2 regions of the Frateuria sp. GZRe14 genome follow, and region 2 is predicted to be linked to the other one. Evidence: predicted binding sites of a transcription regulator. Region 2 holds the regulator's gene; the other holds the start of a gene.
The links. The regulator FliA, encoded in region 2, starts transcription of late flagellar genes. The targets are predictions, from matches to a motif close to TAAAGTTTNNCNNNCNNNGGCCGATAA.
Positions count from the first base shown of each region.

Region 1: ACFWZ1_RS13435 (HD-GYP domain-containing protein) is a predicted target of FliA. The motif match lies at 8,251-8,277, and genes of this name have one in related genera.

Region 1 covers NZ_JBHZGJ010000001.1:2,924,390-2,934,952, forward strand. The annotation lists gene ACFWZ1_RS13395 (phosphodiester glycosidase family protein) at 42-833, shown strand; gene ACFWZ1_RS13400 (penicillin acylase family protein) at 830-3,262, shown strand; gene ACFWZ1_RS13405 (DUF3224 domain-containing protein) at 3,444-3,833, opposite strand; gene ACFWZ1_RS13410 (YciI family protein) at 3,977-4,402, shown strand; gene ACFWZ1_RS13415 (RNA polymerase sigma factor) at 4,468-5,727, shown strand; gene dapE (succinyl-diaminopimelate desuccinylase) at 5,815-6,945, opposite strand; gene ACFWZ1_RS13425 (Spx/MgsR family RNA polymerase-binding regulatory protein) at 7,001-7,354, opposite strand; gene dapD (2,3,4,5-tetrahydropyridine-2,6-dicarboxylate N-succinyltransferase) at 7,351-8,178, opposite strand; gene ACFWZ1_RS13435 (HD-GYP domain-containing protein) at 8,329-9,453, shown strand; gene glnD ([protein-PII] uridylyltransferase) at 9,508-10,563, opposite strand, start outside.
Region 2 covers NZ_JBHZGJ010000001.1:989,285-999,847, reverse strand. The annotation lists gene ACFWZ1_RS04475 (flagellar hook-length control protein FliK) at 1-627, shown strand, start outside; gene ACFWZ1_RS04470 (flagellar biosynthesis protein) at 624-890, shown strand; gene ACFWZ1_RS04465 (c-type cytochrome) at 1,123-1,782, shown strand; gene ACFWZ1_RS04460 (c-type cytochrome) at 1,779-2,687, shown strand; gene ACFWZ1_RS04455 (DsrE family protein) at 2,828-3,460, shown strand; gene ACFWZ1_RS04450 (chemotaxis protein CheW) at 3,613-4,074, opposite strand; gene motD (flagellar motor protein MotD) at 4,106-5,137, opposite strand; gene ACFWZ1_RS04440 (flagellar motor protein) at 5,134-5,874, opposite strand; gene ACFWZ1_RS04435 (chemotaxis protein CheA) at 5,876-7,813, opposite strand; gene ACFWZ1_RS04430 (protein phosphatase CheZ) at 7,829-8,470, opposite strand; gene ACFWZ1_RS04425 (chemotaxis response regulator CheY) at 8,467-8,874, opposite strand; gene ACFWZ1_RS04420 (RNA polymerase sigma factor FliA) at 8,922-9,728, opposite strand; gene ACFWZ1_RS04415 (MinD/ParA family protein) at 9,730-10,563, opposite strand, start outside.

The sequences.
Region 1 (10,563 bases), 1.9 Mb from region 2:
CACACTTGCGCCTGTCGCGTCAGGGCGGCGACCATCGGGACATGATCCGCTCCGTCCCCCGCTTGCCCCTCGCCCCGATCGTGTCCCTGCTGCTGGCCGCCCTGGCCGGCTGCGCGCCGCAAGCCCGCGCACTGGACAGCGAGGAGCGCGCGTTCGAGGGTCAGAACTACCGCGTGGTCAGCATCGACCTCAAGCGCGAGCCGCTCACCCTGCACTGGCGTGCGCCCGAGAGCGGCGAGCCGTTCGGCAGCATCGACGGCCTGCGCCAGTGGGGCGAGCAGCATGGACGCCAACTGCTGTTCGCCGCCAACGCCGGCATCTACGACGCGGCGTTCAAACCGCTGGGGCTGTACGTGGAGGACGGCAAGGCGCTGGTGCCGCTGAACATGGCGCACGGGAACCCCGCCTCGGGCAACTTCTCGCTGCTGCCCAACGGCGTGTTCGCGATCTATCCGGACGGCAAGGCGGCCGTCGAAACCAGCGCCGCGTTCAAGGCGGACGGGCGCAAGGCGCAGTGGGCCACGCAGTCGGGGCCGATGCTGGTCATCGACGGCCAGATCAACCCGGCCTTCGTGCACGATTCGGACAGCCTCAAGTGGCGCAGCGGCGTGTGCGCGCGCACGCCACGCAACGTGGTGTTCGCGGTGAGCGAGGCGCCGGTCAACTTCCATACCTTCGCGCGTCTGTTCCGCGATGAGCTGGGCTGCCGCGACGCGTTGTTCCTCGACGGCACCATCTCGCAGTTCTACGTCGGCGACGAGGGCTACGCCGGCGCGCCGGCCTTCATGGTCAAGCCCTACGCCGGAATGTTCGCGGTGTTTGCGCCCGAATGAACCGCCGCCGCTTTCCGTGGTGGCGCGCCCTGGCGCTGGCGGTGCTGGTGGTGCTTGCGGCGACGTTGGCCACCGGCTGGTACCTGCTGGCCGGCAGCCGCGCGCGACTGGAGGGCGGACTCCAGGTGGCGGGCCTTGGCGCGCCGGTGACGGTCGCGCGCGATGCCAATGGCAGCGTCGTCATCGACGCGCGCAGCCGCGCCGACGCCACCTTCGCGCTGGGTTTCGTGCACGCGCAGGAGCGCTGGTTCGAGATGGACCTGATGCGCCGCGTCGCCGCCGGCGAACTGGCCGAGCTGGTGGGCCCGGCGGCGCTGGACTCCGACCTGGACATCCGCCGCCACCGCCTGCGCGCGGTGGCCGAGGCGGCCTATGTCGCGATGACGCCCGAACAGAGGCAGGTGCTGGACCGCTACCGCGACGGCGTGAACGCGGGCCTGGCCGATCTGCGCGAGAAGCCGTGGGAATACTTCCTGCTGGGCAGCGAGCCCAAACCCTGGCGCTCGGAGGACTGCCTGCTGGTGATCGGCGCGATGTACCTGGATCTCCACGGCCACGGGCACAACACCCGCGAGCTGGACATCGCGCGCATGCGCGCGGTGTTGCCCACGCCGTTGGTGGACTTCCTGCTCGCGCCCGACCCGGACTGGGAGGCACCGCTGACCGGCACGCTCTCGCGCCCGCCGGTGCTTCCCGGCGCGGCCGTGTTCGATCTGCGCAAGGGCCCCGCGCCGGCGACCACGACGGCCTCGGTCGCCGCGGCGCTCGCACCTGCGCTCGCACCTGCGCTCGAAACGCGCCATCCGGGCAGCAACAACTTCGCCGTCGGCGGGACACTGACCGACACCGGCGCGGCAATGCTCGCCAACGACATGCACCTGGGCCTGCGCGTGCCGGACATCTGGTTCCGCGCGCGTCTGCGCTACCCCGACGCCACCGCGCCGGACGGCATCCGCGACGCGGTGGGCGTGACCCTGCCTGGCACCCCGGCGCTCATCATCGGTTCCAACGGGCAGATCGCCTGGGGCTTCACCAACAGCTACGGCGACTGGCTGGACTGGGTGCGGGTCACGCGCGATCCGGCCGACCCCTCGCGCTACAAGGTGCCGGGCGGCTGGGCCACGATCGAACGCCACGCCGAGCGCATCCACGTCAAGGGCGCACCCGACCGCGTGCTGGACGTGGATGACACGCGCTGGGGCCCGATCCTCGCCGAGGACGCCGACGGCACGCCCCTGGCCCTGGCCTGGATCGCGCACGATCCGCACGCCTACAACCTGGGCCTGATGCAGCTCGAACGCGCGTCCAGCGTTGGCGCCGCGCTGGACCTGGCGCCGACCCTGGGCATGCCGCCACAGAACCTGCTGGTCGCCGACCGCGAGGGCCACATCGGCTGGACGCTCGCCGGGAATGCGATTCCGCTGCGTCCGTTCGACAGCGATCCGCAGCAACCGGCGGACTGGTCAGAGGCGGGCAGCGGTTGGCAAGGCTGGGCCACGCCGGGGCAGTACCCGCGCGTGGTCGACCCGCCCGGGGGCCGGCTGTGGACCGCCAACAACCGCACTGTCGACGGTGTTGCCCTGGACCTGCTCGGCAACGGCGGCCACGACCTGGGCGCACGCGCACAGCAGATCCGCGACGACCTGGCGGGGCACAGCGTGTTCACCACCGGCAACCTGCTCGACATCCAGCTGGACGACCGCGCGATCTTCCTCACGCCCTGGCAACGCCTGCTGCAGGACACGCTGGCGGACACGTCCGATCCGGCGCTCCAGTCCTTGCGCAAGCTCACCGCCAATTGGCGCAACCGCGCCGCGCCCGACAGTGTGGACTACCGGCTGGTACGCGCCTTCCGCCAGGAAGTGCACCGGCTGGCGCTGGCCCCGTTCCTGGCGCGGGTGAAGGCGCGTTACCCGGATTTCGCCTGGCCCTCCGGCGCCGGCAACGCCGAGGCGGCCGTGTGGTCACTACTGCGCGATCAGCCCGCGTGGCTGCTCGATCCGGGCTACCGGAACTGGAACGCGCTGTTGCAGGATGCCGCCCGCCAGGTGGCGATCCGGCTGGGCAAACAGCCCGGTGGTCTGGCCGCGCGCAACTGGGGCGAGGTCAATCCCGCCGAGATCCGTCACGCGTTCTCGCCCGCACTGCCGCACTTCCTGTCCCGTTTCCTGGACATGCCCGATTCCCCGTTGCCGGGCGACGCCAACATGCCGCGCGTGGCCGCGCCCGGTTTCGGCGCCTCCGAACGGCTGGCGGTGTCGCCCGGCCACGAGGCCAACGGCATCCTGGAAATGCCCGGCGGCCAGAGCGACAACCCGCTCTCGCCCTACTACGGCGCGGGACACGCCGAGTGGGTCGAAGGCCGCCCCACGCCGCTGTTGCCCGGTCCTGCGAAGTGGACTTTGACGCTCAGTCCCGGACGGCCATGACCTGAGCCCTCTCCTTGGGAGTGAGGGCTGGAAGGAGCCGGGTTCGAGCGGCCGTCCGATCGAGCGGCCTGCCGTGGGAAAACCAAAAAGCTGCACCTGTCCGCCGGACCTGCGCGCAGAGCCGGCATCGGCGCATCGCCCACAAGCGGCCCCCGCAAGGACGGGAAGGGGGCGCCGGGCGTTACGGCAACTCGTACTCGAACGCGTACTCGTGCCGCCCCTGCTCGATGCGGATCGCCAGCTCGCCCTTGAGCCCCACCAGCTCCGCCGTCCCCGAATCCGGCACCACCGATACCCGCAGGCTCGGCGTGCCCCGTTCCATCAGACCGTAGTGCATCAGCACGAAACTGCCCTGCCGGCCATGCAGCGCCCCGTTCACCCGCTCGATCGCCACGTAGCCGGCCGAACCGGGCACCTCGGTGCCGGCCGAGAGCATGTCGCCCAGGCTGGTGGCTTCCAGATCGCCCTGGAAGCGCTTGTCGATCGACAGTCGACCGAGTTGCGCTCCCTCGGTCCCCGGAGCGGCCGGTTGGGGGCTGAGTTTCACGTCGAAGGTTCCGCGGGCGTGCATGGTCTCTCCTGATCGGGTCGGTCGCGGCAATGATGGCGCAGCTTGCCCTACTTCCATGGCAGGTCGAACGATGTCGAATCACCCGGCGCTCGCGCGTCGTACCACGGGAGCCGGCAGCCGCCGGCGTCGACCGGGAGAGACGTATGCGATGCATGGTGATGGTCCGCGCCACGGCCGAGTCGGAAGCCGGCGTGCCGCCGAGCGAAAAGCTTCTGCGCGAGATGATGGCGTTCAACGAGGAACTGGTGAAGGCGGGCGTCATGCTGGCCGGCGAGGGGCTCAAACCCAGCGCCGAGGGCAAGCGGGTGTACTTCGCCGGCAACGGCCGCAGCGTGGTCGACGGCCCGTTCGCCGAAGCCCGCGAGCTCGTGGCCGGCTTCTGGCTGTGGCAGGTACGTTCGATGGACGAATCGCTCGAATGGGTGCGCCGCTGCCCGCCGCCGTTCGAGGGCGAGTGTTCGATCGAGATCCGGCCTCTGCTTGAGGCGGACGACTTTGGCGAGGCGCTGACGCCCGAACTGCGCGCGACCGAAGAACGTCTTCGCAGCGAGGTGGCTGGCAAGGCCTAAAGTTCCGCTTTTTTCGGGAGCCCGAGGCTTGCTGGATTGGCGCTTGCGGTGGTCTGATCGGCCGCATGAGCCAAGCCGATACCCACCGCGCGATCGAAACCGTCTGGCGCCTGGAAGCGCCCAAGCTGGTCGCCGCGCTGATCCGCGTCGTGCGCGACATCGACCTGGCCGAGGAACTGGCGCAGGACGCGCTGGTCGCGGCGCTGGAGCGCTGGCCGACCGCGGGCGTGCCGGACAATCCCGGCGCCTGGCTGATGACGGCGGCCAAGCGGCGCGGCATCGACCTGCTGCGGCACCGCCAGTTGGTCGAGCGCAAGCATGCGGCGCTGGATGGCGATCCGGAGCACGAGGCGTTCACCATGCCCAACCTGGAAGCGCTCGACGACGACATCGGCGACGACCTGCTGCGGTTGATCTTCACCGCCTGCCACCCCGCGCTCTCGACCGAGGCGCAGGTGGCGCTCACCCTGCGCCTGCTCGGCGGCCTGACCACCGCCGAGATCGCCCGCGCGTTCCTCACCGCCGAGCCGACCATTGCCCAGCGCATCGTGCGCGCCAAGCGCACACTGGCCGACAAGCGCGTGCCGTTCGAGGTACCGCGCGGCGAGCAGCTGGCGGAACGCCTTGCCGCGGTGCTGGGAGTGATCTACCTGGTCTTCAACGAGGGCTACGCCGCCACCGCCGGCGACGGCTGGATGCGTCCGGCGCTGTGCGAGGAAGCGTTGCGCCTGGGCCGCACGCTGGCCGGGCTGATGCCGCGCGAGACGGAAGTGCTGGGGCTGCTGGCGCTGATGGAGATCCAGGCCTCGCGCAGCCATGCGCGCGTGGGCGCCGACGGCCGTCCGGTGCTGCTCCTGGAGCAGAACCGCGCGTTGTGGGACCAGTTGCTGATCCACCGGGGCCTGGAGGCGCTGGAACGCGCCGGCCGGCTCGGCGGTGCCGACGGTCCGTACGCGCTGCAGGCTGCCATCGCCGCCTGCCATGCCCGCGCGACTAGCGCCGACGCGACCGACTGGACGCGCATCGCCGCGCTGTACGCCCGGTTGGCGAGCGTGGCGCCCTCCCCGGTGGTGGAACTCAACCGCGCCGTGGCAGTGGCGATGGCCGAGGGGCCCGCCGCGGGGCTGGCGCTGGTCGATGCCTTGCGCGACGTGGCGGCACTGGCCGGCTATCACCTGCTTCCGGCGGTGCGGGGCGACCTGTTGGCGAGGTTGGGGCGGAGCGAGGAGGCCCGCGCCGAATTCGAGCGTGCCGCGGGACTGACGCAGAACGCACAGGAGCGGATGGTGATGCTGGAGCGGGCGGCGGGATGCGCCGCGGGATAGGCAATGCCTCGCTGCCAGCTCTGCTTCCTCTTCCCGGCGGGGAGAGGGAGCAGAGCTGGCTTCGGCTCTGCTTGCCGCGAGAGCCCGCTAGCCGAGCAACCTCTCACAGATGGCCCGATAGAGCCCCGGCAACCGTTCCAGATCCGCGACTGACACGCACTCGTCCACCTTGTGGATGGTCGCGTTGACCGGCCCCAGCTCCACCACCTCGGCACCGAGCGGCGCGATGAAGCGGCCATCGGAGGTACCGCCGCCGGTGCTCTGCTCCGGGTCCACGCCGCACAGCTCACGGCAGACGCCCAGCACGGTTTCGCGCAGCCGACCGCCCGCGGAACAGAGGAACGGCTCGCCGGAAAGGTTCCAGTCCAGCTGCCAGTCCAGGCCGTGGCGGGTGAGGATGGCCTCGGTGCGCGCACGCAGGTCAGCGGCCGCGCTGGCGGTCGAGTAACGGAAATTGATGTGTGCCACCAGCGATCCCGGGATCACGTTGGTGGCGCCCGTGCCGGCGTTGAGGTTGGACACCTGGAAGGAGGTCGGCGGGAAGTCCGCGTTGCCCTCGTCCCAGCGCGTGGCCGCCAGCTCCGCCAGCGCGGGGGCGAAGGCGTGGATCGGGTTCTTCGCCTTTTCCGGGTAGGCCACGTGGCCCTGCATGCCACGCACGGTGAGCGTGCCGGAAAGCGAGCCGCGACGACCGACGCGGATCAGGTCGCCCAGCCGGGCTTTGGAGGACGGCTCGCCGACCACGCACCAGTCCAGCCGCTCGCCGCGCGCGCGGAAGGTCTCGGTCACGCGGCGCACGCCGTCCAGATTCGTCGGGCCTTCCTCGTCGCTGGTCAGCAGCAACGCGACGCGACCGGCGTGACGGGGGTGCGCCGCCACGAAACGTTCGAGCGCCAACACCATCGCGGCGACCGAACCCTTCATGTCCGCCGCGCCTCGGCCGTAAAGATGGCCATCACGCACGACCGGTTCGAACGGCGGGCTCTGCCACGCGTCCTCCGGACCGGTAGGCACCACGTCGGTATGGCCAAGGAACACCAGCGTGGCGCCCTCGCCGTGCGTCGCCCACAGGTTGTCGACCGCGCCGTGGCGGAAGTGCTCGATGGCGAAGCCCGCCCGCACGAGCCGCTCGGCGATCTGCGCCTGGCAACCGGCATCCTCGGGCGTCACCGAGCGGCGGCCGATCAGGTCACAAGCAAAGTCCAGTACGTCGCTCAAGCGAACCCCCCGCTGCTTACGAAATTCCTGCAGGACAACTCCCGGCGCGGGACCTCTATTTGCCGAACAGCTTCTTGAAGCCGTTGTCGCTGAAACCCACGCTTACCGCACCGTCGTCCTGCACCACTACCGGCCGGCGCACCAGCGCCGGGTACTCCTTCAGCAGCAGCGTCCACTCCGGGTCGCTGCCCGGATCCTTGCGCTGCGGCAACAGGTTGCGCCAGGTGGTGGATGACTTGTTGACCAGCTTCTCCCAGCCGCCCAGCTGCTGCGCCCAGGCCTTGAGCGTGGCCGCCGGCACGGGGTCGGCGCGGTAGTCGACGAACGTGTGGGGCACCTCGAAGCGCGCCAGCCAGTTGCGCGCCTTCTTGCACGTGTCGCAGTTGGCCAGTCCGTACACGGTGGTCATTCGGCACCCCTGAGCAATTCGTTGATGCCGGTCTTGGCGCGGGTCTTCTCGTCCACCTGCTTGACGATCACCGCGGCGTACAGGCTGTGGCTGCCGTCCTTCGCCGGCAGGCTGCCGGCGACCACCACGCTTCCCGCCGGAATGCGGCCGTAGCTGACCTCGCCGGTCGCGCGGTTGTAGATGCGCGTGGACTGGCCCAGGAACACGCCCATGCCGATCACGCTGCCCTTCTCCACGACCACGCCCTCGACCACTTCCGAGCGCGCACCGATGAAGCAGTCGTCCTCGATGATGGTCGGATTGGCCTGCAGCGGCTCCAGCACGCCGCCGATGCCGACGCCGCCGGAAAGATGCACGCGCGCGCCGATCTGCGCGCAGGAGCCGACCGTCGCCCAGGTGTCGACCATAGTGCCGGGCCCGACGTAGGCGCCGATGTTGACGTAGCTGGGCATCAGCACCGCGTCCTTGGCAATGTGGGCACCACGGCGCACCAGCGCGCCGGGCACGACGCGCGCGCCGAGCATTTCCAGCTCCGCGTCGTTGCCGTGGCCGAAGCGCAGCGGCACCTTGTCGAAAGCCAGCGCCGCGCCACCGTCGACCACGCGGTTGCCGTTGATGCGGAAATACAGCAGCACGGCCTTCTTCAGCCACGCGTTGACCTTCCAGCCGCCCTGCCCGTCCGGCTCGGCCACGCGCTGCTCGCCCTGTTCGAGCAACTCCATCACCTGCGCGAGCGCCGGGCGCAGGTGCGTTTCGATCTCGCTCTGGCTGAGTTCGTTGCGCCGCTCGAAAGCGTCGTCGATCAGGGTGTCGATGGAGGGCATGGGCAGCTCGCGGAAAGAAGCTCGGGAAGCGGCCAAGTATACGGAGGGGAACGGGTGCCTACGCCCGGAAACTCAAGTTCAGACCCGAGCGGCCGATTCCCCTTCGCTCCCCGCGGCGCGTGCGACCGGTGGAGACGGAGAAGCAGAGCCATGCCACGGCGTCCGATCGACCCGGCCGAGATCACGGTCGGCCAACCTTTGCGATTCAACGCCTACGACGCCAGGGGCAAGCTGCTGATGCGCCTGGGCCAGGTGATCGGCACCGCGGCGCAACTGGAGAAACTGCTCGAACACGGCGTGTTCTACGGCTCCGAAGAGGAGTGCCGTGGACCTTTCCTGCCCCCGGCGCCCTCGCCGCCCTCGCCGCTGGCGCTGGTGCTGGAGGCGCGTGAACGGCTGCAGGCGCTGCTTGCCGATCCGGCGCCGGCGGACTTCCCCGGCGCGCTGGCCGGGATCGCCGAGCAGGTCCGCGAGGCCTGCCGGCGCAGTCCGGACGTAGCGCTGGCCAGCATCCTGCTGCGCCGCGAGGGACCTTACGGCACGCGCCATGCGGTCAACGCCGCGATCGCCTGCCAGCTCACCGGCACCGCGATGGCGCTGGAACCGGCCGAACTGGCGGCGATCGTGTCCGCCGCGCTGACCATGAACATCGGCATGTTCGAACTGCACGACCAGCTGGTCGCGCTGGAAGGGCCGCTGTCGGACGAACATCACCTGGCGGTACGGGCGCACTGCCGGCTGGGCGTCGTGCGGCTGCGCGATCACGGCATCGCCAGCGCCGCCTGGCTCAATGCCGTGCGCGATCATCACGAGCGGGCCGACGGCAGCGGCTATCCCGGCGGCAAGATCGGCGAGGAGATCGGTCGGCCGGCGCGGCTGCTGGCACTGGCCGACGTCTATTGCGCGCGGGTTTCCGGCCGCGACTACCGGCCGCCGCTGCAGCCGACGCTTGCGTTGCGCTGGCTGTTCCTCAACGAAGGGGCAGCGCTGGACGAACGGCTGGCCCGCACGTTCATCAAGACGCTGGGCATCTATCCGCCCGGCACCGGGGTGCGCCTGCGCAACGGTTCGATCGCGGTGGTCACCCAGCGTGGCCCGGTCGGCCACCAGCCGGTGGTCGCCTCGCTCACCACCCACGACGGATTGCGCACGGGCGCGCCGATCCGCCGCCGCGGCGACGTGGAGGCGCACGCCGTCAGCGAGGTGGTCGATTTGACCGCGCTGGACATCGACGTGGACATGGAAGCGCTCTGGGGCGCCGACGCGGTGGCGTAAACACCGATCTGCTGCAGACGCTGCGCGACCGGGACGCGTTCCAACAGCATTTGCTCAGCCGCTCTGCCCCAGCCGTGCCAGCAGCGCCTGCCGCAAACGCTCCTGCTGGGCATCGCCCAGCGGGGCGTCATGGCGATCGGTGAGCTGGAAGAAATCCTCCACCCGCTCGCCGAAGGTGGCGATGCGCGCGTCGTGCACGCGCACCTGCGCCTCGACCATCGCCTGGGCCACGGCGGCGAGCAGGCCGGGACGGTCGGTGCACACCAGCGCCAGCTGGGTGCGGCCGCCGGCGGCGTGGAAGGCGATCCGCGGGGTCATCTGGAAATGCTTGAGTTGCCGCGAGGCACTCCGTCGCGCGGGGTGCACCGGCACCGTCTGCGCCAGCGCGCGGGCCAGCCGCTGCTGCAGCTCTTCCGCCCGCGCCGGGGTGGCCGGCTGCTGCGTCTCGGTGTCCAGCAACAGGAAGGTGTCCTGCGCCATGCCATGGGGCGAAACCAGCACGCGCGCTTCCAGCACCGACAGGCGCAAGCGGTCCAGCATCGCGGTGACGGTGGCGAACAGGCCGTCGCGGTCGGGGGTATAGACGAACAGTTCGGTGGTACCGCGCACCGACAGCGGATGCACCGCGATCAGCGGCAGCGCGCCATCGGCACGCAGGATCGCGGCGGTCTGCCAGACGATCTGCTCGGGCCGGTGGCGCAAGAAGCTCGCTTGCGGGAAGCCGGCCCAGACACGCTCGACCGTTGCCGCCTCGAAGCCGTCGGCTTCCAGCAGCGGCAGCGCGTAGTCCTGGCATTCGCGCACGCGGGTGGCGGCATCGCGCGGCAACTCCACGTCGCTGCGCAGGGCGTAGCGGGTGGCGCTGTAGAGATCGGCCAGCAGGCGGTCCTTCCAGCCGTTCCACAGCTTGGGGCTGGTGCCGATGATGTCGGCGATGGTGAGCAGGTAAAGCTGACCCAACTGCTCGCGGTTCTCCACTACTTGCGCGAAGCGCGCGACCACGTCCGGGTCGGTGATGTCCTGGCGTTGCGCGGTGACGCTCATCAGCAGGTGGTGGCGCACCAGCCAGGCGACCCGCTCGACGTCGTTGGGCGGCAGGCCGAGCTTCGC
Region 2 (10,563 bases):
GACGAAGACTTCAAGGCCGTACTGCTGCGCCTGGCAGCGCTGCTCGACGGGCAACCGCGCCTGCCCGCCCACGTTCCCTCCAGCAACGCCGATACGCCGCCGCCGCTGCGCCAGCGCGGCCTGCAGGCCCAGCCGCGCGCGCCATTGGCCATGCCGTTCGCCGACCCGCCCGCGGACGAGGACGTCAACCAGTTGCTCGGCCGCCTGCGCGGCGACGTGCATGCCGCGCTCGCCCGGCTGGAAATCGCCCAACTGGACGCCGCCGGCGCGCAGGCCTGGATGATCGACATCCCCCTGCAGGGCCCCGACGGACGCGACGTGCTGCAGTTGCACCTCGAGCAGGGCCAGGACGCCGAGACCGGCGCCGGCACGTGGACCCTGGGCTTCGCCATCGACTTGCCCGCGCTCGGGCCGCTGCAAGGCGAGCTGCAACTGCGCGACCTGCATTTGAACGTGCGCCTGTGGGCCGAGCGCAGCGCCACCACCGAGCGGCTGGAACGCCAGTTCACCCCGCTGCGCCAGCGCCTGGCCGCCAGCGGCCTGCAATTGGAACAGCTGAGCTGCCAGACCGGCCTGCCGCAGGGCCGCAGCCACGCCAGCGCCCTGCTGCTGAAGGCCACTGCATGAGCAACGGCCTGCCGCCGCCACAACGGCGCGTCACCCTGCGTCTGGCCGGTCCGGAGACCAAGCCCGCGCCGATGCCGCCCGAAGCGCTCGACCTGCTGCTGGCCCGCGCCCGCGCGCTGGGCTTGCCGCTGCACCACGATCCGCAGATCGCCGCGGTACTGGCCGCCCTGCGCCTGCGCGAGGACGTCCCGGTGCTGCTCTACGCCGCCGCCGCCGCGGTGCTGGCGAGCGTGTACGACGCGAGCGACGAGTCCGCTGCGTAACCTTCGCCGCAGGCTGCTGCTGCCGTTGCGATGAGGCCGTTCCGTCGCGTCGACGTCACGCTGTTGCGCCCCGCGGTCGCGCGGGCGCCCAGCGCCCCTGCATGCACGCAACCGGACGGCTGCTGTCCAGGCTGCTGACGCTTTCTGCACGCAAGGCTCGCTATTCCTCACGTCCTTGGAACCGCGGGGACCGCCTGCCCGCGGGAACGATCGGGATGTCGGGGGTGCGAGAGTGCGCAGGGGATTGACCGTGCGCGTGCTGGGGAGCGCGCTGATTGCGGGGGCATGGCCGCTGCTGGCACATGCCGCGTCGGTGCAGGAGCTCGTCAGCCAGGGCAACGGTCATGGCGCGCCGCCCTGCCAGTCCTGCCATGGGGGGGACGGCGCGGGCCAGGCAGCGGCGGGCTTTCCACGCCTGGCTGGGCTGGATGCCGCTTATGTCGCCAGACAACTGGCCGACTACGCCGCCGGCACGCGCGCCAACGCCGTGATGCAACCGATCGCGCGGGCTCTGTCCGAGGACGAGCGGCAGGCGATCGGCACCTACTACAGCCGACTGCCCGTGCCGGCGATTCCGCCCGCGCCGCAGCCGTCGGCGAACGACCTGGGCGCGACGCTCGCCACGCGCGGGCGCTGGTCGCAACGGGTGCCGGCCTGCGAGCAATGCCATGGTCCTGGCGGCGTGGGCGTGGGCGCCCACTTCCCGCCACTGGCCGGGCAGCCGGCGAGCTACATCGAGGCGCAGTTGAAAGCCTGGCAGCAGGGCGCGCGGCGCAACGATCCGCTGCAGCTGATGCAGCACCTGAGCCGCGCGCTGAGCGCCGAGGACATCGCCGCGGTGGCGAAGTGGTTCGCCGCGCAACCGCTGCCGGCCGGGAGCGGTGGACGATGAGCAAGCGCCTCTACCTGCTGCTCGCCACGCTCGCGCTCGGCGGATGCGCCGATCGCAGCCCGATGGATGCACACGCCGCCGAAGTCGCGACGCCATCGACCAAGCCGCCGATCTTCACGCCACCGTCCGAATCGGCCATCCCGCAAGGACCGTACGGCGACATGGTCCGGCTGGGCCGCGAGATCTTCCTGCACACGCGCCAGGGCGCACCGGCCTACGTCGGCAACGGGCTCGCCTGCGTCAACTGCCACCTGGACGCGGGACGGCTCGCCGACGCGGCGCCGCTGTGGGGCGCTTACGGCATGTATCCGCAGTACCGCAAGAAGAACGGCCACGTGAACAGCTACGGCGAGCGGCTGCAGGGATGCTTCATGTACAGCATGAACGGCAAGGCCCCGCCGCTGGACGACACGGTGATGCTCGCGCTGGAAACCTATTCGTCGTGGATGGCGCAAGGCGCGCCGCACGGCGTGAAGCTCGAGGGAGCCGGTTACCCCAAGGTCCCGGCGCCGGCAAGGAAACCGGACTACGCGCGCGGCCAGGCGGTGTTCCAGCGCGACTGCGCGCTCTGCCACGGGGCGAATGGCCAGGGCCAGCAGGTCGCCGGCGACTATGTCTTCCCGCCGCTATGGGGACCGGACTCGTTCAACTGGGGCGCCGGCATGCACGAGCTGGACAAGGCCAGCGCGTTCATCAAGGCGAACATGCCGCTCAGCCGCGGCGGCAGCTTGAGCGATCAGGAAGCCTGGGACGTGGCCATGTTCATGGATGCGCACGAGCGCCCGCAGGATCCGCGCTTCAAAGGCGACCTGGCCGCCACGCGCAAGGCCTTCCACGACACGCCGATGTCGCTGTATGGCCAGCGTGTCAACGGCCACCTGCTGGGTGCGCAACCGGCGCATTGAGCGACCGGCCGAGCAGTGTGCGCAGCGTCACAACCACCATTGCGGGCCCTGGTTTTTGCCTGCCAATTCACGCGCCGTTCCTACACTGACTGGCGCATTTCGCGAGCCGGGGCGACCCGGCCGGAGGAGACCACTCAGGGATGTCCCAAAGCAAAGCGACCACCATGTCCGACGATGATCTCGCCCCTTCGCCGATCCGCCGCATGCTGGCCTGGAGCGGCGTCGTCCTGCTGCTGGTGGCCTGTGCCGCGGCCGTTGCCTTCACGGTCTCGCGCCCGCGCCCCGACCCGCGCCTCACCTACCCGCGCATTCATGGCGCCGGCGGCGTGTTGCCGGTGGGCCCGGACGCGCTGATGCCCTCGACCCGGGCCGACCATCGCCTGTACATCGACATCGACAGCGACGAACCCAGCCACGGTGAAATCAACCGGCGGCTGCACACCGCGGCCAAGCTTCTCAACCTGTATGCGCTGGCGGGCGTGCCCAACGACAAGGTGCACCTGGTGGTGCTGTTCTACGGGCAAGGCGTCGACCTCGCGCTGTCGGACGCGGCCTACCGGAAGAAGTTCGGGCGCCCCAACCCGAACGCAGGCTTGATCCGGCAACTGCACCAGGCCAATGTGGACATGGTGGTTTGCGGGCAGGCGCTCGGGCACCAGAACTTCGTTGCCGCCAACATCCGGCCGGGCATGAAGCTCTCGCTGTCGGCGCTGACCACGCGTGAGGAGCTGCAGGCGGCGGGCTACGGCGAGGTGCCGAAAGAGCCGGATTGATCCGGCAAGGTCGCCCCTTCCGCCGGTCGGCTCCCTCCCCCCGTCAACGGGGAAGGCTCGGTCGGGGAGCTCTACGCCAGGGTTGTTCCTTCCCCCCGCCTGCAGGGGAAGTGCCGGAGGGCGGATGGGGCAGCCTTGCGGCGAGCCCACACTTACGCCGCATCCGCCTCCGGCAACCGGCACAGCCGGCGCACGTCCAGCAGCGCGACGAAACCACCCTTCCATGGCAACACGCCGGTGACCGGATCATCCACCCGCGCGGCGCGACCTGGCGGCGGCGGTGCGACGGCATCGGCGCCCGGCAACAGCAACTCGCCCACCGCATCGACGCGCAGGCCGACGGCATGGCTGGCATGGTTGAGCATCACCACGCGCACGCTGTCGGTGTCGCCATCGCGCGGTGGCAGGCCTAGCCGGCGGCGGCCATCCAGCACCGGCACCACGCGTCCGCGCAGATGGCGGATGCCGAGCAGGTCGGCAGCGGCGCCCGGAACCGGCGTCACCTCGCCGACGCGGATCACCTCGCTGACCTGGACCAGCGGTGCGGCGTAGGCCTGGCCGTCCAGTTGGAAGGTGAGCCAGTGCTGGGTGTTCGGGGTGGCCGGAGCATTCATGGCTTGGTTTTCATGGTGGTGGCGGCGCGGCTCATTTGCCGTGCCCGGGCGTGACGATCAACGGTGGCTCGACGACATGCACCGCAGCCTTGGGCGTGCCTTCCGTGGCACCGGCCCTGGCCAGTCCCGCGCCCGGCGGGACAGGCGTGGCGGGCGCATCGGAGGACGGAGCGACGTCGGCAAGCTGGCCGAGCCGATCGGCGTCGCCGGAATAGCGCGTCGGCGTGGCGTGGTCGCTCAGCACCACGACCAGGACGCGGCGATTGCGGTTGCGGCCTTCGACGGTCACGTTGTCGGCCGCCGGGCGGAACTGGCCCCAGCCGATGATCCCAAGCCGCGAGGGGCTCACCCCGTGTTCGGTGAATAGCCGCGCCACGCTGGCGGCGCGGGCGGCAGACAGTTCCCAGTTGGACGGAAAGACGGCCGTATTGATCGGCTTGTCGTCGGTATAGCCCTCGATGCGCAAGGGGTTGCCGAACGGCGCCAGGATGCCGCCCAGGCTGCTCAGCACCGCATCGGCCTGGTGCGAGAGCTGCGCCACGCCGCTGGGGAACAGGATGTCGGTGCGGATCTCGATCTCCAGCCAGTTGGCCGTGCGGCGCACGACGACCTGCTGCCTGTCGATCAGCGGTTGCAGCGCCTTTTCCACCTCGTGCTGGATGCGCGTGAGGTTCGCCTGGCGCTGCGCTTCCTGCGTGGCTTGCACGTCGCGCAAGGTCTCGTGCGGGGCGCGTTCGGCGACCATCCGCCGCGGCGCCGGGCGCAACGGGATCGGCACGGCCACCGGCGCGACGGCCGCGCCGGGCTGGCCCTGCGGCGCGGCGATGGCCGGGTCGACGTTGTGCGGCTTCGCATTCTGTGCCGGCATCGGCGCGATCACGTGGCTGGAGCCGTTGAACGCCTCGATGATCGACTCGGACATCACGCGGTACTTGCCCTCGTTGACGACCGAGACCGCATACATCACCACGAAGAAAGCGAGCAGCAGCGTCATCAGGTCGGCGTAGGGAATCGCCCAGGCCTCATGGTTGACGTGATCCTCGTGGTGATGCTTTTTTTTCACGACAGATACCCCTGCAGCTTGGCCTCGATCTGCCGCGGGTTGTCCCCTTCGGCGATCGACACCAGACCTTCGACGAGGATCTCGCGCATCTGCGTCTGCTTGCGCACCAGGCCCTTCAGCCGCGCTGACATCGGCAGCATCAGCAGGTTGGCCAGCGCCACGCCGTAGATGGTGGCGACGAAGGCCGCGGCGATGCCGTGGCCAAGCTTGCTGGGGTCGGCGAGGTTCTGCATCACCGCCATCAACCCCATCACGGCGCCGATGATGCCCATCGTCGGGGAGTAGATGCCGGCGTTCTCGAACACCTTGGCGGCGACCAGCTCGTTGTGCTCGCGCGCCTCCATCTCGACCTCGAGCACGCCGCGGATCGCGTCCGGCTCGCCGCCGTCGACCAGCATCTGCAGGCCCTTGCGCACGAAGCCGTCGCTTTCCTCGTCGATCCTCGGTTCGAGGCCGAGCAGGCCCTGCCGGCGGGAGATCTCGCTCCAGCCGATGATGCGGGCAATCAGGTCCGAGGGCTGGAACACCGGCGGGCGGTAGACCATCGGCAGCATGCCCAGCGCGCGCTTGAGCACGCTGCCGGGCGTCTGCACCATCAAGGCGGCGATGGTGCCGGCGAAGACGATCACGAACGCGGCCGGGTTGACCAGCGCGCCGACCGTGGAGCCTTTGAGGATGGTGCCGACGATGATGACCAGGAAGGCCAGGATCGTGCCGACGAGGCTCACCACGTCCATGTCAGCCCGCCGCCCTCAATGACGGCAGGAGCTGCCCGCCATCGTCGGCTAGGCCGGCCAGGTCCAGCACCAGCGCCAGCGCACCGTCGCCGGTGACCGTGGCACCGGCGATGCCCGGCAGGCCCTCGAACAGCGGACCCAGCGGCTTGGCCATGACGTCCTCGCGGCCGAGCACCTCGTGCACCAGGCAACCGATGCGCTGGTGGCCGATGTGCAGCACCACCACGTGGCGCGGCGCGACGCCGACCACGCCGGCCCAGCCGGCCAGGTCGCCCAGCGGCAGCGCGCGGCCGCGGTGGTTGGCGACCAGCCGGCCATCGAGCATGCGGTCCTGGCCCGCGGACAGTTCGAACACTTCCTCCACGTTGGACAGTGGCAGCGCGAACAGGCGCGGGCCCACGCGCACCATCAGGACGCGCAGGATCGCCAGGGTCAGCGGCACGGTCAGCTGCAGTTCGCTGCCCTGGCCGAGCTTCGAGCGCACCTGCAGGGTGCCGCCGAGCTCGGCCACGCGCGTCTTGACCACGTCCATGCCGACGCCGCGGCCGGAGATGTCGGAGATCTGCGCGGCGGTGGAAAAGCCCGGGCGGAAGATCAGTTCGTAGCACTCGTTCTCGCTCAGGCGCGCGGCCTGGGCCGCGTCGATCACGCCCTTCTCGACCGCCTTGCGCTTGAGCACCTCGGGGTTCATGCCGTGGCCGTCGTCGCTCACCGCGATGACGATGCGCTCGCCGCGCTGGCTGGCGGACAGGCGCACCGTGCCACGGCGCGACTTGCCGACCTTGACGCGTTCCTCGGGCATTTCCAGCCCGTGGTCCAGTGCGTTGCGCAACAGGTGGATCAGCGGATCGGCGAGCGCCTCGACCAGGCTGCGATCGAGGTCGGTGCCCTCGCCTTCGGTCACCAGGTCCACTTCCTTGCCCAGCTGGCGGGCGAGGTCGCGCACGATGCGCGGAAAGCGCTGGAACAGCCGACCGACCGGCTGCATGCGCATGGACAGCACCGCGCCTTGCATCTCGTCGGCGACGCGGTCGAGTTCGGCCGCGGCCTGCGCCAGCATGTCGTCGCCGCTCTTCTGGGCCAGGCTCTGCAGGCGGTTGCGGACCAGCACCAGTTCGCCGGCGCGATTGACCAGTGCATCCAGCCGGCCAGTGTCCACGCGCACGCTGGTCTCGGCCGGCGCGGTCGCGCGGGCCGGTGCCGGAGCGGGCGCCGGAGCAGGAGCCGGAGCCGGAACCGGCGCCGCGCCGGGAGTACCGCCCTTGCCGTGCAGGTTGTCGAGCAGTGCCTCGAACTCGTCGTCGCCGATGGTGGTGCTGGCTGTCGGCGCGACGCTGGCGCCGGGCGCCGCTGTGCCATGCAGGTTGTCCAGCAGCGCCTCGAATTCGTCGTCGCTGATGTTGGACGGTGACGGCGCGGCCGGCGCCGGTGCGACGGTGCCCGGCGCGGCGGTGCCGTACAGGCTGTCCAGCAGGGCTTCGAATTCGCTGTCGTCGATGCTGCCGTCCGCCGGCGGTGCGGCCACGGGCGCGGCGACCGGCGGCGGCGCGGGCACCGCGGCGCCTGGCGTCAGCCGCTTGAGCAGCGCAGGCGGCGGCATGGCCATCGAGGTGCCGCCCCGCAGCGCATCCATCATCGCGTTGAGCAGGTCCAGCGCTTCGAGCAGTGCGTCCATCCTCGCCGAATCCAGCACCAGCGCGCCGTTGCGGGCGACGTTGAGCAGGTCCTCGGCGTGATGGCACAGCTGCACCATCGGCTCGATGGCGAGGAAGCCCGCGCCACCCTTGACCGTATGGAAGGCGCGGAACACCGCGTTCAGCAGCTCGGCATCGCGCGGGCTGGCTTCCAGCTCGACCAGTTGTTCCGACAGGCGCTCGACCAGCTCCCCGGCCTCGACCAGGAAATCGTCGCGCAGTTCGGCGTCGAGCGAGGGATCCATTCGCCTGGGACTCCCTTAGAAACCGAATTCGCTGAGCAGGCGGTCCGCCTCGTCCTGGCCGGAGATCTTCTCCACCACCGGCGGCGGCTCGCGGCCGGACAATGCACCGGTCAGGCGGACCAGCTCCAGCAGCGAGGACTCCACCGACTCGATGAAGTTGACCACCTTCTTGATGCGCTGGCCGGACAGATCCTGCCAGGACTGCGCCATCACCATGTCGTTGAGGCCCTCGCGGCATGCGCCTGCGAAGTTGCCGGCCTGGCGCGCCAGGTCCGCGACCGGGTCGCATGGTGCCGCCGAGGCGAGCACCTGCTCGGCGCTCTGTGCCAGCGCGTCGGCCTCGGGGCTCATGCGTTCGGCGAAATCGATGCTGCGATGGGCCGCCTGGGCGCTCATCTCCAGCACGTCGTTCAGGTGCTTGCGCACGTCGGCGACCTTGCCCGGCACACCTTCGTGCGCCAAGTCGTTGCCGAGCCGGCTGACCGCGCCATGCAGGTCGCGCGCGAGCAGGCCCAGCGCCCGGAACAGATGCTGCTCGCGCTGGCGCACCAGCGCATCGAGCGCGTGCTCGAAGGCCGCGCCATCTTCGCTGTTGAGCAGGTCCTGCAGCTCTTGCGGCAGCGCGGTTTCGTCGAAGGTGGAAAGCACGGCGCTCATGCGCTGGCTCCCGCGGCGGCCAGGCGCTCGAAGATCTTGGTGAGCTTCTCCTTCAGCGTGACCGCGTTGAACGGCTTGACGATGTAGCCGTTCACGCCCGCCTGGGCCGCAGCGATGATCTGGTCGCGGTTGTTCTCGGCGGTAACCATCAGCACCGGCAGGCCCTTGAGCGAGGGTTCGGCGCGGATCGCGCGCAACAGGTCGATGCCGGTCATGTTGGGCATGTTCCAGTCGGTCACGACCATGTCGAACGGCTGGCTTTTCAGCATGGTCAGCGCGTTGTTGCCGTCGTCGGCTTCCTGGATCAGCGTGTTGGTGAAACCCAGCTCCACCAGCAGGTTCCTGACGATGCGCCGCATGGTGGAGAAGTCGTCCACCACGAGGATTTTCATGTTCTTGTCCATTGGTTCCTCTGGTAGGAAATCGGGATTCGGATCGGAAGTCGGAGGGGTCAGCGGGAAACGGAACGATCGGATGAAGCGCGGCGGCCCTTGCCTTTGCGGGCGCCGGTTTCCGACTCCCCCTGCACGTCGTCGCGCCAGTCGCCCATGCGCGCACGCAGCCGCACGATCGCCTGGCCGTGGATCTGGCACACGCGCGACTCGGTCACGCCGAGCACGGCGCCGATTTCCTTCAGGTTCAATTCCTGCTCGTAGTACAGCGACATGACCAGCTGCTCGCGCTCGGGCAGGCCGGAGATGCCGTCGATCAACGCCTGGCGCAGGCCGTCCTGCTCGATGCTCTCGGCCGGCCCCAGGGTGCCCTGGTCGACCACGTCGAAGGCTGGCGCGCCGTCGCCGTCGTCCGGCGCGGTGAGGCTGAGCAGGCGCGCGCTGGCGGCGTCGGCGAGAATCTGGTGGTAGTCCTCCGCGCTCACGCCGAGGCGCTTGATGACTTCGGCATCCTCGGCGTCGGCGCCGGTCTCGATCTCGATCTGGCGCACCACCTCGGCCACTTCGCGCACCTTGCGGTGCACCGAGCGGGGGGTCCAGTCGGTCTTGCGCAGCTCGTCGAGCATGGCGCCGCGGATGCGGATGCCGGCGTAGGTCTCGAAGCTGGCGGCGCGGTCGGTGGCGTAGTGCCGCGCGGCCTCGAGCAGGCCGATCATGCCGGACTGGATCAGGTCGCCCACGTCCACGCTGGGGGGAAGGCGGCCCATCAGGTGATAGGCAATACGACGCACCAGTGGCGCGTGCTGGCGCACCAACTCATCTGCACTCTGTTTTTGCAGCTGGAGATATTCCGATGCCACGCTCATCTCACCACCCCGACGCCGTCACGGCCTGGCCACCGAAGAATGCGATGCGGTCCAGGCCCGCGCGCGCGGGTTCCTCCCAGTTATCGACCGCACCTGCCAATTGCTTGAATGCCTGCGACGAACGCGCCGCCGGCCACATGTCCACCACCGCGTTCTGGCGCCGGATGGCCTGCTTGAGCCGCTCGTCCTGCGGCACGAACCCGAAGAAATCCAGCACCACGTCCAGGAAGCGGTCGCTGACCTTGGCCAGCTTCTGGTGCAGCGCGCGGGCCTCGCCCAGGTTGCGCACCATGTTGGCGACGAAGCGGAAGCGGCGCACGCCAAAGTCGCGGGAGAGGACCTTGATCAGTGCGTAGGCGTCGGTGAGCGAGGCCGGCTCGTCGCAGACCACCAGCACGACGTCATCGGCCGCCGCGGCGAACATCGCCACGTTGTCCGACAGGCCCGCGGCGGTATCGACCAGCAGGTAGTCCGGCGGACGGGGCAGCTCGTCGAACGCGCGGATCACCGCGGCATGCTCGCCGTTGCCCAGCTGCGCCAGGCGCCGCGCACCGGACCCGCCGGGGATGACCTTGAGCCCGTGCGGGGCGTCAAGCAGCAGCTCCTCCAGCGTGGCCGTGCCGTCCAGCAGGTGGCCCAGGTGGCGCGAGGGCGCCAGGCCGAGCAGTACGTCGACATTGGCCAGGCCCATGTCGGCATCCAGCAGCATCACCTCGCGCCCGGCCATCGCCAGGCTCATCCCGAGGTTGACCGCCACGGTGGTCTTGCCGACGCCGCCCTTGCCGCCGGCGACCGCGATCGCGCGGCAGCGGCGGCGCGGTGCGCCTGCGTTGGC